Regions from separate parts of the Streptomyces sp. NPDC093094 genome, predicted to be linked through region 1. Evidence: riboswitches for the same ligand, from Rfam matches in the RefSeq annotation. Region 1 holds a riboswitch; the other holds the start of a gene.
What was found. A riboswitch is a leader RNA that binds a small molecule or an ion and turns the genes downstream of it on or off. The one in region 1 is predicted to bind cyclic di-AMP.

Region 1 (7,613 bases):
GCGCACCGCGGCCCGGGTGGCCGCCGCCATGTCGACCGGGTGGTCGAGCTGGACGACGCCGATCGCGCCGAGCACGCGCACCTCACGCACCCCCGGCAGCTCCGCCGCGGGGGCGAGACCGTCGCGCAGGCCCGTCTCGACCCGCTTGACCTCCAGGGCCCAGTCCTGCCCGAGCAGCAGGTCCAGCGAGGCGCAGGCCACTGCGGACGCCAGCGGGTTGCCCATGAAGGTCGGTCCGTGCGCCAGCACCGGCACCTCGCCCCGGGAGATCCCGTCGGCCACGCGCGGGGTGCACAGGGTCGCCGCCATGCTGAGGTAGCCGCCGGTCAGCGCCTTGCCCAGGCACATCACGTCCGGCGTCACCCCCGCGTGGTCCGCGGCGAACAGCGCGCCCGTACGGCCGAAGCCGGTCGCGATCTCGTCGAAGACCAGCAGCACGTCGTGCGCGTCGCACGCCTCGCGCAGCACCCGCAGATAGGCGGGGGAGTGGAAGCGCATCCCACCCGCGCCCTGCACCACCGGCTCGACGATCACCGCGGCGAGCTCGTCGGCGTGCTCCGCGATCGCCGAGCGCAGCAGATCGGCGTACGCCTCCTCGTACCCGGCGGGCGGGGCGTCGACGAACACCTGGCGGGGCAGGACGCCCGACCACAGCGTGTGCATCCCGCCATCGGGGTCGCACACCGCCATCGGCTGCCAGGTGTCCCCGTGGTAGCCGCCCCGCCAGGTGAGCAGCCGCTGCTTCCCGGGGCGGCCCAGCGAGCGCCAGTACTGCAGGCACATCTTCACCGCGACCTCGACCGCCACCGAGCCGGAGTCGGAGAGGAACACATGCTCCAGACCGTCGGGTGACATGTCGACAAGGCGCTTCGCCAGTCGTACGGCGGGCTCGTGCGTGAGCCCGCCGAACATCACATGGCTCATCCGCCCGAGCTGCTCCTGCACGGCCTCGTCGAGTGCCGGGTGACGGTAGCCGTGGATGGCCGCCCACCAGGACGACATGCCGTCGACCAGTTCGCCCGAACCGTCGGCGAGCCGCAGCCGGACCCCGCTCGCCGACTCCACGACCAGGGGCTCCGCCGTGCCGGGCATCGGTCCGTACGGGTGCCAGACGTGCCGCCGGTCCAGTTCCAGCAGTTCGGGCACGCTGAACTCAGGCATTGGGCGCGAGGTCCGTCCCGGCGCCGCGCCGGCGGACGGCGACGAGGTCCGGGCGCGGTTCGTTGCCCGGGGGAACGGCGGCAGGCGCGGACCCGGCGGCGGCGCCCGGCACGGAGGCGGAGCCGCAGATCCCGCCGCCCTCGTGCGAACCGCAGCCGGCGCCGCCCTCGTGGGAGCCGCAGCCCGCCGGCGCCCCGTGGGAGCCGCAGCCGCCGCCCTCGGAGACGCGGTGCTCAGGCAGCGTCACCTCTCCGGCACCCTCCACCTCGAAGCCGGCGTCGGCGATCATCTCCAGGTCGGCCCTGCCCGCCTGGCCCTCGCTGGTGAGGTAGTCGCCCAGGAAGATCGAGTTGGCCAGGTTCAGCGCGAGCGGCTGCATCGTGCGCAGATGGACCTCGCGGCCGCCCGCGATACGGACCTCCACGTCCGGGCAGACGAACCGGACCATCGCCAGGATGCGCAGGCAGCGCTGCGGGGTGAGGTTCCACTCCTTGGCCAGCGGCGTGCCCTCGAACGGGATCAGGAAGTTGACCGGCACCGAGTCCGGGTCCAGCTCACGCAGCGAGTACACGACGTCGACCAGGTCCTCGTCGCTCTCGCCCATGCCCGCGATCAGGCCCGAGCAGGCCGACAGGCCCGCCGCGTGCGCCTTCTGCACGGTGTCCACGCGGTCGGCGTAGGTGTGCGTGGTCGTGATGTCCCCGTACGTCCCCTCGGACGTGTTGAGGTTGTGGTTGTAGGCGTCGGCGCCCGCGTCGCGCAGCCGCTCGGCCTGGCCGTCGGAGAGCAGACCGAGGCACGCGCACACCTCGACGTCCTCGCTCCGGTCCTTGATCGCCTTGATCGTCTCCGACACCCGGTCCACGTCACGGTCGGTCGGACCGCGGCCGCTGGCCACCAGGCAGACCCGCTTGGCGCCGCCGGCCAGACCCGCGGCGGCCGCCTGGGACGCCTCGTCGGGCTTGAGCCAGGTGTACTTGAGGATCTCGGCCTTGGAGCCGAGCCGCTGGGAGCAGTAGGAGCAGTCCTCGGGACACAGACCGGACTTCAGGTTGACCAGGTAGTTGAGTTTCACGCGCCGCCCGAACCAGTGACGGCGCACCTTGCCGGCCGCGGCCACCACGTCGAGCAGTTCGTCGTCGGACGTGGCCAGTACGGCGAGCGCTTCCTCGCGGGTCGGCAGCTCGCGCCGAAGCCCCTTGTCCACCAGCGTGTTCAGCAGATCCATGAGAGCCGATCCTGTCCTAAGGGAGCGCCCCGGGCCAAGGAGGCTTCGCACAACGAAGGCTCTTCGGCGTGTGGGTATTGCCACACCGTGGGTGGACGTTCGTGCAGCTAGTGTCTGTCCACTGCCTACAAAACACCGGAGGGCCCATGGCGTTCGGCTGGATCGACGAGTCGGCTCGGGCGCGCCGCCGCGCCGGACTCGTCCGGACCCTTCGCCCCCGCCCCGCCGAGTCGCCGCTGCTGGACCTCGCGAGCAACGACTACCTGGGCCTGGCCCGGCATCCGGAGGTCACCGACGGCGCGGCCCGGGCCGCGGCCCGGTGGGGAGGCGGCGCGACGGGCTCCCGGCTGGTGACCGGTACGACCGAGCTGCACACCGAGCTGGAGCGCGAGCTGGCGGACTTCTGCGGCTTCGAGGCGGCGCTGGTGTTCTCCTCCGGCTACGCCGCCAACCTGGCCGCGGTCACGGCCCTGGCCCCGCACGGCTCGCTGATCGTGTCCGACGCGGGCAACCACGCCTCCCTCATCGACGGCTGCCGGCTGGCCCGGGGCGTCACCCAGGTCGTCGGGCACGCCGACCCGGACGCCGTCCGCAAGGCCCTGGGCACGCACGACGGCCCCGCCGTCACGGTGTCCGACACGGTCTTCTCGGTCGACGGTGACGCGGCCCCGCTCGCCGCCTACGCCGAGGCGTGCCGGGAGCACGGCGCCGGCCTGGTGGTGGACGACGCGCACGGCTTCGGCGTGCTCGGCGACGGGGGGCGCGGCGCGGCACACGCGGCCGGTCTGGCGGGCGCCGAGGACGTCGTGGTGACGCTCACCCTGTCGAAGTCCCTGGGCAGCCAGGGCGGCGCGGTGCTCGGACCCGCACGGGTGATCGACCACCTGGTCAACGCGGCCCGGACCTTCATCTTCGACACCGGGCTCGCCCCCGCGGCGGCCGGGGCGGCGCTGGCCGCGCTGCGGCTGCTGCGCCGCGAGCCCGAGCGGGCGGCGCGGGCGCGCGAGGTCGCGGCCGAACTGCACGCCCGGCTGACGGCCGAGGGCCATCAGGCGGTACGGCCGGACGCGGCGGTGGTCTCGGTGCGGGCTCCGTCCCCGGAGCAGGCCGTGCAATGGGCGGCGGACTGCCGCTCGGCGGGTCTGGCGGTGGGCTGCTTCCGCCCGCCCTCCGTGCCGGACGGCATCTCCCGGCTGCGGCTGACCGCCCGTGCGGACCTCTCCGGGGAACAGATCGAACGCGCTGTACGGGTGATCGGCGAGACGCGACCGTGAGTCGGCGTTCCACGGCCGTGTTCCTGAAATGATCCGTTTTCAGAATTGATCGGTATTCAGAATCGCCCCGTTTCCAGAACGATCGGTTTCAGAACGACCGGTCTAATGGCCGGTCTCGGGGCGATCCGTTTCGGAACCGTCGGCCCGTTTCGGAACCATCGGTTTCCGGACGGCCGGGAACGGCCGTCAGTGGAATGCGGCCGTGAAACCCGCCCAGCTCTCGGGGGAGAAGAGCAGCGCGGGTCCTTCCGGCCTCTTCGAGTCGCGCACGGCGAGACGGCCCGCCCAGCGGGCCGTCTCGACGCAGTTGTTCGCTCCCGTGCTGTAGCTGCTGCGCAGCCATCGCGCGCCGTGCAGCCGATTACTGGAGGGTACGTTCCGAGGCAGTGCAGTCATGGTGCCTCCCTATGCGCCGTCAACTGTCCCGGCGATGTAATCCAACGAGTCCTCGGGTGAAAGGGCGTGTTCCTGAAGGGTGCTGAAGGCATGGCTGTATGCCTCCAGGTCTTCTTTCCGTTCGAGATAGAGGCTACTCGTCATGTGGTCGAGAACAACCACATCCAGATCGGAGGTGCGCGGAAATGAGAAGATAACGAAAGGCCCGGTGATGCCGACATGCGCCCCCGCGGAGAAGGGCAGCACCTGGATCCGCACCTGCGGCAGCCGCGCCGCCTCCAGCAGCCGTACCACCTGGCGTTCCATCACCTCGGGACCGCCCACCTCCCGGTGCAGCACGGCCTCGTCCAGCACCGCGCTCAGCTCCAGCGGCGGCAGCGCCCGCAGCACCTCCTGCCGGGCCAGCCGCACCTGCACCAGGGCCTCCAGCCGCTCCTCCGGCTCACCGTCGAGGCCGCCCACCGTGGACCGGGTCACCGCGCGGGCGTACTCGGGGGTCTGGAGCAGCCCGGGCACGACCGACGTCTCCAGGGTGCGCATCGCGCTGGCCTGCGACTCCAGGCTGATGAAGTCCCGGTAGGCGGGCGGCAGCACCCCGCGGTAGGCGTGCCACCAGTGGTGCCGGCCGCTTCCCTCGTCGGAGCCCGCCAGCATCAGCAGCAGTTCGCGCAGCTCGGGGTCCCTGACGCCGTAGGCGTCCAGGAGTAACCGCACGTCGGACGGTTTCACGCCACTCGCGCCCGTCTCGATCCGGCTCACTTTCGACTGATGCCAGCCCACCAGAAGGGCCGCCTCGCCGCTGGTGAGCCCCGTGCGGGCGCGCAGAGCGCGCAGCTCCGCGCCGAGCTTTCGGCGACGTACCGCGGGACCGTGCTGCATGGGCTACTCCCTACTCCTTCCGGGCCACCCAAATACGGTCTGCCGTCGCAGAGTTCACCGCTTCGAGCGACAGATATATGCATATCTTGGTGGATCGGCACCGGGACCGGCCCGCTGGTGGCAGTCTGGCGGACGAAGCACCAGTCCGGGACCGTACTCGAACCAGCCGATCCTTGTCGGACCTCGGTCCCGTGGGAAAGGGACGACGTCGTCATGGCAGACCACCTGGAAGCATCCGTCACTCTGCCGAGCGATCCCGCCTCGGTCTCCGCGGCCCGTGGGTATGTCATCGGGACTCTGGCGGAGTGGGGCCTGCCGTCGGACACGGACGTGGCCGACACCATCCGGCTGATCGTCTCCGAGCTGGCCACCAACGCCGTGCAGCACACCTTCGGGCAGTCGCCCACCTTCACGGTGGACATGCTGCTGGAGCGTGACGAGCATCTGCGCATCGGGGTCACCGACAGCCATCCCAGGTTTCCCAAGCGGCTGCCGGCCGCGGTGCAGCAGGACAACGGCCGCGGCATGGTGATCATCCGCTGGCTGGCGGCGGAGTGCGGCGGCAGGCTGCGGGTGCGCCCCACGCGCGAGGGCGGGAAGACGGTCTCCATCGAGCTGCCGTGGACCGTCCCGGCCCGGCCGGTGACCACGGCGGGCCAGCAGGAGCCGTGAGCCCCCGGGAGGCACTGCGGGTGCCTCCCGGGGGCGCAGGCGGCCGGACCCGGGCGGTGACGGCCTGTCAGGGGGCCGTACCGCCCGGGAACGGGTCAGCTGACGCGGCCGTACCAGACGCTGCTCGTCCAGATCTTCTGCAGCCTCACCACGTCACCGGTCTTCGGGGCATGCCAGAGCTTGTTCTTCCCGGCGTAGATGCCCACGTGGTAGACGTTCGAACCCGAGTGGAAGAACACCAGGTCGCCCGCCCTGCGGTTCTTCGCGGAGATGTGGCGGGTCTTGTTGTACTGCTGGGCGGCGGTGCGCGGCAGGGACTTGCCCGCCTTCTTGTACGAGTAGAGCGTGAGCCCGGAGCAGTCGAACCGGTGCGGCCCCGTGGCGCCGTAGCTGTACGGTGAACCCTTTTTGGAGGCGGCGATCTGGAGCGCCTTCGTCGCCGGTGTGGTGGCCTGGGCCTCGGCGGCGACACCGGGGATGACCAGGGAGCCGCCCACGGCGGCGATGGTCAGGGCCGAGGCCGTACCGGCCCGGGCCATGAGCGACGGGACACGATTCTGCGCGGTCATGCGCAACCCTTCGTCAGCCGCCTGTGAAGGATGACCTGTCGGATTCGGGCTGGCGAAGTTGCCCGGCCGCCCGAAGGCGGCTTCACCCCAAGGACCGCTCGGAGCATGCGCTCCGGCGACCCGTCATGCCTGGGTCCTCCACTCCTGCCGATCCACTCCTGTCGACCGGTCATCCGGGCGGCGGCAGGACTCGGCGTCCGCCCGGACCGCCCCGCCGCGGTGGCGGGGGCTTGTCGTCAGACAGGGATCTTCACTCACAAGTGTCCGAAATACCCAACGGAACCGGGGATTTGTGTTGTTACTCACCGTTCACCCGTTCGGGTGGACAGCTTGATCGACGGACGTCTGTCAAGACCGCGAATACCCCTCGGACCAGCGCCGGAGCGCATTCCTCCGCCCCAACGGCGGGCGTGTCGCGCAACTTTGAAGGTCCCGCAGAACGATGAATTCGTAGTCCAGAAGGGGGTACGTCATTCGGTCCGTTTAACGGCTGGTCCGGACGTTCAGTCGTCGGGGCGCGAGGGCAGCACGACACGCGCCGTGCGGCGCTCCCCGTCCAGGACGCGCAGCGCCCGCGCGAGAGTGGGCGCGTGCAGTTCGGTCTCGCCCCGCTGATGCATCAGGGCCAGCGCGTCACGCAGTTCGGCCGCCTTGCGCACCAGTGCCTGGGCGGCCCGCAGCCCGCGGTAGGTGTCCCCGTGGTGTGCGGGGTTGATCCGGCCGAGCAGGTCGACCGTCTCCAGGTAACGGTCGATCAGCTCGCCCTCCGCCCGGGTCAGGGCGGGCAGCGGCGGAAGCTCGGGCGGCAGCACCGGCGCCTCACTCTCCGGCCGGGGGAGCGGGGACGGCCGCACGGCCCGGGGTGATCCGGTCCACCAGTCTGTGCTCCAGGGCCTCCTGGGCGGTGAGGACCCGCTCGTGCCCGATGTCCGCGCTCACCCGCTCCCGGCTCCGCCCGGTGTGCCGCGCGAGCATCTCCTCCGGCCGGGACCGCGCCCTCGGCTGTTCCTCCGCCCGGATGACCGGGTCGCCGGCCCGCCCCTCCGGCGGTTCCGGCAGGGCGGGCTGACGGAGCACCGTGCGGGCGCCCGGGAGGGCGTACCGCTTGCCCGGGGTGCCGGCCGCCGGCGGGACCGCGGCGGACGTGCCGGCCCGGCCCGGGCGGACCGTCTCCACGTCGCGGGCGACGTGCGGCATCGTGTCGTGGACGGCCGTCATGGGGCCGAACGGGCCGCCCGGCGAGTTGACGTACAGGGAGATGCCGTCGGGGCCCTTGTGCTCCAGGTGCATGAACTGCGCCGTCACGTCGTTCGCCGCGGTGTCGTCGAGCGGCGTGCCCGGCATGACGATCTGTTCTTCCATCAGCTTCGCGTACGGGTCCCGGGTGCGTGGTCCGAGGCTCGTGCCCCCGGTGAGCCCGGGCAGGACATGGCG
Region 2 (7,613 bases), on a different contig from region 1:
CCTCCCGCACCGGGACGCGCGAGACGCCGTAGCGACGTGCGAGCAGTTCCTCGGTGAGCCGGCCGCCGCGTTCGTAGACACCCGCGATGATGTCGTCCCGGATCGCCGTGCACACCGAGTGCGCCGGAACACGCATGACCGACCTCCGCCTTAATCCCCGTGAAACGTCGACGATTGACGTGTGTTCCGTGACTCTATTGCAATGAGCCGGAATTTCCGACGGCGGACCGGAATCCATGGATATTTTTTGGACAACCGGCCCCCGCGGGCGACGGAAAACCGAAAGCCCCGGCTCGGGAGCCGGGGCTTCGGGGAAGAACTGTCGCTCAGATGTTCACACCGTGCGAGCGGAGGTAGAAGACCGGGTCGAGGTCCGAGCCGTACTCCTGGGTCGCGCGGGCCTCGAAGTGCAGATGCGCGCCGGTGACGTTGCCGGTGGCGCCGGACAGGCCGATCTGCTGTCCCGGGGTGACCGACTGGCCCACCGCGACCGCGACGGAGGACAGATGGCCGTACTGGGTGTACGTGCCGTCGTGCATCCGGATGACCACCTGGTTGCCGTACGCGCCGCCCCAGCCGGCCTCGACGACGGTGCCCATGCCGACGGACTGGACGACCGTGCCGCTGGAGGCGTGGAAGTCGACGCCGGTGTGGCTGCCGGAGGACCACAGCGTGCCGCCGGTGCGGTAGCCGGTGGACACGTAGGAGCCGGCGATCGGCGACACGAAGGTGTTCAGGCGCTTGCGCTCGGCCTCGCGGGCGGCGCGCTCCTGGGCCTCGCGGGCGGCCTCGGCGCGGGCCTCGGCGCGCTTGACGGCGGCCTCCTCGGCCAGCTGCTCGGCGAGCGCCTCCTCGGCGGCCACCTTCTGCGCGGTGGCCTGGGCGTCGATCTGGTCGGCGACGGTGTCGCCGATGGTGACGACCGGCAGCAGGCCGGTCTGCTCGGGCTCCGGCTCGGCGGCCAGGGCCGGCGCGGCCAGGGTGCCGATGACACCGGTGGTGGTGAGCGCGGCGACACCCGCCGCGCGGACGGTGGAGTGCTGCATCCGGCTGGGACGACGGTGCTTCCCGGTGGCGCGCGTGAACGCCATGAAGTGGCTGGTCCTTTCCTTCCCTCTCGCCTACCGGGTTAGCTGACGGGTTCGGAGCAGGAAGGTCTCCTACGGACCCCCTCGCCTCAGGCGCGGGCATCCGATTCACCCCAGGGACTTCGGTGGGTCCCCGGCTCCCCCGGCTCGCGCCGTGGGGGACTCGGCGATGGCTGTCCGGTGCCGCGGTTGCGGCGCACTGCCTGACGTACAGCCCGCATGACGCTAAGGGGATCATCTTTCGATCCTCAAACCGATCGGGGTTTTTGTAGCGCACGCCACAGGGCAGACAGGCAGCCTCTCCCGCAACCCATCGCCAACTCGGACAAATTCAGATAAACATGGAGCCCTGGTGACGCTCCGGTCACCAGGGCTCCATGCGCGCGTGCTGTCGGCGTACGCCTCCGCTCGGCTCTACTCGGCCGTGACGACGGTGACTTCGCCGATGCCGAGGGCCTCGACGGGCTCCTTGATCTGAGCCGCGTCACCGACGAGGACGGTCACCAGGCGGTCCACCGGGAAGGCGTTGACGACGGCCGCCGTGGCCTCCACCGTGCCGGTGGCGGCGAGCTGCTGATACAGCGTCGCCTGGAAGTCGTCGGGCAGATGCTGCTCGACCTGGTCTGCCAGCGTGCTCGCGACGGCGGCGGCCGTCTCGTACTTCAGCGGCGCCACCCCGACGAGGTTCTGCACGGCCACGTCCCGCTCGGTGTCGGTCAGACCGTCCGCGGCGAGCGTGCGCAGCACCATCCACAGATCCTGCAGCGCCGGACCGGTGTTCGGGGTGTCGACGGAGCCGCTGATGGCGAGCATCGACACGCCCGAGCCGTCGGGCGCGGAACGCAGCACCTGGCCGAACGCCCGCACGCCGTAGGTGTATCCCTTCTCCTCGCGCAGGACGCGGTCCAGGCGGGAGGTGAGGGTGCCGCCCAGGCAGTACGTGCCGAGCACCTGCGCGGGCCACACACGGTCGTGGCGGTCGGACCCGACACGCCCGATCAGCAGCTGCGTCTGGACCGCCCCGGGGCGGTCCACGACGACCACCCGGCCCCTGTCGTCGGCGCTGACCGGCGGCACGGGCCGCGGCGCCGCCTTGGAGCCCGTCCAGGCGCCCAGGGTCTCCCCGAGCAGGGCGTCCAGGTCGACGCCCGTCAGGTCGCCGACGACCACGGCGGTGGCGGTGGCGGGGCGCACATGGCGCTCGTAGAAGGCCCGCACGGCCGCGGAGTCGATCGCGGCGACGGTCTCCTCGGAGCCTTGACGCGGCCGGGACATGCGCACGGAGGCCGGGAACAGCTGCCGGGACAGCTCCTTGGCCGCCCGGCGGCCCGGGTTCGCCATCTCGTGCGGGATCTCGTCGAGCCGGTTGGTCACCAGCCGCTCGACCTCGCTGTCGGCGAAGGCGGGCGCCCTGAGGGCGTCGGAGAGCAGCCCGAGCGCCTTCTCCAGGCGGGAGGCCGGGACCTCCAGGCTGAGGCGGACACCGGGATGGTCGGCGTGCGAGTCGAGGGTGGCGCCGCAGCGCTCCAGCTCGGCGGCGAACTCCTCGGCGGAATGCTTGTCGGTGCCCTCGGAGAAGGCCCGGGCCATGATCGTGGCCACGCCCTCCTGGGCGGCCGGCTCGGCGTCGAGCGGTGCGTCCAGCAGCACCTCGACGGCGACGACCTGCTGGCCCGGGCGGTGGCAGCGCAGCACCGTCAGGCCGTTGTCGAGCGTCCCGCGCTCGGGCGCCGGGAACGCCCACGGCTTGGCCGCGCCCGCCTCGGGCCGGGGGTGGAAGTCCATCGGGGCGAGCTCGGTCACTTGGCCGTCTCCTCGTTGTTGATGTCGCCGGCCTCCACCGTGGCTTCGGCCTCCGGGTCCTCGGGGAAGTCCTCGTCCTCGGTGTGCTCCGCGGACTCGGGGGACAGCGGCTCGTAGACGAGCACGGCGCGGTTGTCGGGGCGCAGGCGCTCCCTGGCGGTCTCGCGGACCTCCTCGGCCGTCACCTCCAGCACGCGCTGCACCGCGGTCAGGGCGAGCTGCGGGTCGCCGAACAGGACGGCGAAGCGGCACAGTTCGTCCGCGCGGCCGGCGACGGTGCCGAGCCGGTCCAGCCACTCGCGCTCCAGCTGGGCCTGGGCGCGCTCCATCTCCTCGGCGGTCGGTCCCTCCTCGGCGAACCGGGCGAGCTCCTCGTCGATGGCGGCCTCGATCACGGGCACCTCGACGTCGCCGGAGGTCTTCACGTCCAGCCAGCCCAGCGAGGGCGCACCGGACAGCCGCAGCAGACCGAACCCGGCCGCGACGGCCGTACGGTCACGGCGTACGAGCCGGTTGTACAGGCGGGAGGACTCGCCGCCGCCGAGGACGGTCAGCGCCAGGTCGGCGGCGTCGCACGCGCGCGTGCCGTCGTGCGGCAGCCGGTAGGCGGCCATCAGCGCCCGCGCGGGCACCTCCTCCTCGACGACCTCGCGCAGCTGCTCGCCGATGACGTCGGGCAGGGTGCCGTCGCGCGGGGCGGGCTTGCCGTCGTGCCCGGGGATGGAGCCGAAGTACTTCTCGATCCAGGCGAGCGTCTGCTCGGGGTCGATGTCGCCCACCACGGACAGGACCGCGTTGTTGGGCGCGTAGTACGTCCGGAAGAACGCACGCGCGTCCTCCAGGGTCGCCGCGTCCAGGTCGGCCATCGAGCCGATGGGCGTGTGGTGGTACGGGTGGCCCTCGGGGTAGGCGAGCGCGGTCAGCTTCTCGAAGGCGGTGCCGTAGGGGACGTTGTCGTAGCGCTGGCGGCGCTCGTTCTTGACGACGTCGCGCTGGTTCTCCATCGACTCGTCGTCCAGGGCGGCGAGCAGCGAGCCCATGCGGTCGGCCTCCAGCCAGAGGGCGAGCTCCAGCTGGTGGGCGGGCATGGTCTCGAAGTAGTTGGTGCGCTCGAAACTGGTGGTGCCGTTGAGCGAGCCGCCGGCGCCCTGCACCAGCTCGAAGTGACCGTTGCCCTTGACCTGGGCGGAGCCCTGGAACATCAGGTGCTCGAAGAGGTGAGCCAGGCCGGTGCGTCCCTTGACCTCGTGACGGGAACCGACGTCGTACCAGAGGCACACCGCCGCGACCGGGGTCAGATGGTCCTCGGAGAGCACCACGCGCAGGCCGTTGGCCAGGCGGTGCTCGGTCGCTGTCAGGCCGCCGGAGCCTGCCTGGTCTGTGGCCGTGTGACCCATGGGCATGTACGTCCCTTCGATCGCGGATGCGGTTGCTGAAAACCGCTGTTCTCCTGCCGGTCCTGCCACTGTATGCAAGCGTGCGGACGGCCGGTGGAGTTCCCGGCCGCCGTACGCCGAGAGCGAGATCCCGTAGCCTGCGGACAGTCATGCCACCACGGGCGATGCCGGGTCCTGTTCCGGTGTTGTCAGTGCCGAGGTCCACAATGGTCCGCGTCAGAATCCGTTCACGCTTCCGCAGGAGCGAGCCGAAGGGGTGCGACCCCAGGCGAACGACCAGAACAAAAGGAGCCAGGCAGCGATGGCCCGCCGCAGCACGAAGACCCCGCCGCCCGACGACACGTACGAGGAGAAGATCCTCGACATCGACGTCGTCGACGAGATGCAGGGCTCCTTCCTCGAGTACGCCTACTCGGTCATCTACTCCCGGGCCCTCCCGGACGCCCGCGACGGCCTCAAGCCGGTGCACCGGCGCATCGTCTACCAGATGAACGAGATGGGGCTGCGCCCCGAGCGCGGCTATGTGAAGTGCGCCCGCGTGGTCGGCGAGGTCATGGGCAAGCTGCACCCCCATGGCGACGCGTCGATCTACGACGCCCTGGTGCGCATGGCCCAGCCCTTCTCGATGCGGGTGCCCCTGGTCGACGGCCACGGCAACTTCGGCTCGCTGGGCAACGACGACCCGCCCGCCGCGATGCGGTACACCGAGTGCCGTATGGCCGAGGCCACGAGCCTGATGACGGAGTCGATCGACGAGGACACGGTCGACTTCGCGCCGAACTACGACGGCCAGGAGCAGGAGCCGGTCGCCCTTCCGGCCGCCTTCCCGAACCTGCTGGTCAACGGCGCCTCGGGCATCGCGGTCGGCATGGCCACCAACATGCCGCCGCACAACCTGGGCGAGGTCGTCGCCGCCGCCCGCCACCTGATCCGCTACCCGAACGCGGACCTGGACGCCCTGATGCGGCACGTCCCGGGCCCCGACCTGCCCACCGGCGGCCGGATCGTCGGCCTCTCCGGGATCAGGGACGCCTACGAGACGGGCCGGGGCACCTTCAAGATCCGCGCCACCGTGTCGGTGGAGACCGTGACGGCCCGGCGCAAGGGCCTCGTCGTCACGGAGCTGCCCTTCACCGTGGGCCCCGAGAAGGTCATCGCCAAGATCAAGGACCTGGTCGGCTCGAAGAGGATCCAGGGCATCGCCGACGTCAAGGACCTCACCGACCGTGAGCACGGCCTGCGCCTGGTCATCGAGATCAAGAACGGCTTCGTGCCGGAGGCCGTCCTGGAGCAGCTCTACAAGCTGACCCCGATGGAGGAGTCCTTCGGCATCAACAACGTGGCCCTGGTCGACGGCCAGCCGCTCACCCTGGGCCTGAAGGAACTGCTGGAGGTCTACCTCGACCACCGCTTCGAGGTCGTGCGGCGGCGCAGCGAGTACCGCCGGGGCAAGCGCCGCGACCGGCTGCACCTGGTGGAGGGCCTGCTCACGGCTCTCGCCGACATCGACGAGGTCATCCGCCTCATCCGGTCCAGCGAGAACAGCGCACAGGCCAAGGAGCGCCTGATGGAGCGCTTCTCCCTGTCGGAGATCCAGACGCAGTACATCCTGGACACGCCGCTGCGCCGGCTGACCAGGTACGACCGCATCGAGCTGGAGGCGGAGAAGGAGAAGCTCAACGCGGAGATCGCGGAGCTGACCCGGATCCTGGAGTCGGACGCGGAGCTGCGCAAGCTGGTCTCGGCCGAACTGGCCGCGGTGTCGAAGAAGTTCGGCACCGAGCGCCGTACGGTCCTGCTGGAGTCGGCGGGCACCCCGGCCGCCGCCGTACCGCTCCAGGTCGCCGACGACCCCTGCCGTGTGCTGCTGTCGTCGACCGGTCTGCTGGCCCGCACGGCGAACGCCGAGCCGTACGAGGACACGGACGGCAGGCGCACCAAGCACGACGTGATCGTCTCGGCGGTTCCCGCGACCGCCCGCGGGGAGATCGGCGCGGTCACCTCGGCGGGCCGGCTGCTGCGGATCAACGTCGTCGACCTGCCGCAGCTCCCGGACACGGCGTCCGCGCCGAATCTCTCGGGCGGGGCGCCGCTGGCGGAGTTCGTCTCCCTGGAGGGCGACGAGACGGTGGTCTGCCTGACCACGCTGGACGAGTCCTCCCCCGGGCTGGCCCTCGGCACGGAACAGGGCGTCGTCAAGCGCGTGGTGCCCGACTACCCGTCCAACAAGGACGAACTTGAGGTCATCACCCTCAAGGAGGGCGACCGGATCGTCGGCGCGATCGAGCTGCGCACGGGCGAGGAGGACCTGGTCTTCATCACGGACGACGCCCAGCTGCTGCGCTACCAGGCCGCGCAGGTCCGCCCGCAGGGCCGTCCCGCGGGCGGCATGGCGGGCATCAAGCTCACCGAGGGCGCGAAGGTCATCTCGTTCACGGCGGTCGACCCGGCGGTGGACGCGATGGTGTTCACGGTGGCCGGCTCGCGCGGCACCCTGGACGACTCCGTGCAGACCACGGCCAAGCTGACGCCGTTCGACCAGTACCCCCGCAAGGGCCGCGCCACCGGCGGTGTGCGCTGCCAGCGGTTCCTGAAGGGCGAGGACTGCCTGTCGCTGGCCTGGACGGGCGCCGTCCCGGCCCGGGCCGCGCAGAAGAACGGCACGCCGGTCGAGCTGCCCGAGCCCGACCCGCGCCGCGACGGCTCGGGCGTGTCCCTGGCGAAGACGGTGTCGGTCGTGGCGGGCCCGGTCTAGGGGCCGGGTTCCGCCGAGCCCTGCTCGTCGGGCTCGCGTACGTAGCGCAGGACGCCCCACATGCCGAATTCGTCGGCGTGCGGGGCGTCGCTCGCGCAGGCTTCCAGCTCCTTGGCGAGCGCCCGGGTGTCGATCCCTGCGCCGATGAGCACGAGCTGGGTGAGGGGCGCGTCGCCGCCCGGCCACGGCTCGGGCTCGAAGCGCAGGAACCGGCCCACGGCGTGGACGCCGTAGCGGTTGCGGACGTCGTACGGCCCGAAGTCGGCGTATCCCTTGATCCGGTACAGCCCCTCGGAGCGGCTGTCGAGGAACGCCATCAGCCGGCGCGGGTCCATCGGTGTCCGTGAGACGAACGACAGGGTGTCGTAGGCGGAGTGGAGATGGCCGTCGTGGACGTCGTCCGCGGTGTGCTCGTGGAGGTCGTCGAAAGAGAGCTGTCCGATGCGCTCCTCGCTCGGCCGGCAGTCGAAGAGGAACTCCGGGTCGAGGCGTCCGTAGGAGGCCGGCACGACGGCCGCCCCGGCGGCGAGGGTGCGCACGAGGCCGAGCACCCGCCCGGCGTCGGCGGCC

Region 2: it holds a riboswitch for cyclic di-AMP, as region 1 does, so the genes downstream of both, ACIQGV_RS00450 (M23 family metallopeptidase) here and ACIQGV_RS06515 (C40 family peptidase) in region 1, are expected to answer to the same signal.

Annotation. Positions count from the first base shown of each region.
Region 1 covers NZ_JBIVOX010000003.1:102,861-110,473, forward strand. The annotation lists gene ACIQGV_RS06485 (adenosylmethionine--8-amino-7-oxononanoate transaminase) at 1-1,161, opposite strand, end outside; gene bioB (biotin synthase BioB) at 1,154-2,389, opposite strand; gene ACIQGV_RS06495 (8-amino-7-oxononanoate synthase) at 2,536-3,663, shown strand; gene ACIQGV_RS06500 (DUF397 domain-containing protein) at 3,850-4,059, opposite strand; gene ACIQGV_RS06505 (helix-turn-helix domain-containing protein) at 4,069-4,938, opposite strand; gene ACIQGV_RS06510 (ATP-binding protein) at 5,152-5,610, shown strand; gene ACIQGV_RS06515 (C40 family peptidase) at 5,706-6,179, opposite strand; cyclic di-AMP (ydaO/yuaA leader) riboswitch at 6,183-6,385, opposite strand; gene ACIQGV_RS06520 (hypothetical protein) at 6,683-6,991, opposite strand; gene ACIQGV_RS06525 (ATP-dependent Clp protease proteolytic subunit) at 6,999-7,613, opposite strand, start outside.
Region 2 covers NZ_JBIVOX010000001.1:107,963-115,575, reverse strand. The annotation lists gene ACIQGV_RS00455 (GntR family transcriptional regulator) at 1-136, opposite strand, end outside; gene ACIQGV_RS00450 (M23 family metallopeptidase) at 327-1,091, opposite strand; cyclic di-AMP (ydaO/yuaA leader) riboswitch at 1,104-1,267, opposite strand; gene ACIQGV_RS00445 (M16 family metallopeptidase) at 1,503-2,891, opposite strand; gene ACIQGV_RS00440 (M16 family metallopeptidase) at 2,888-4,294, opposite strand; gene ACIQGV_RS00435 (DNA topoisomerase (ATP-hydrolyzing) subunit A) at 4,590-7,043, shown strand; gene ACIQGV_RS00430 (CobW family GTP-binding protein) at 7,040-7,613, opposite strand, start outside.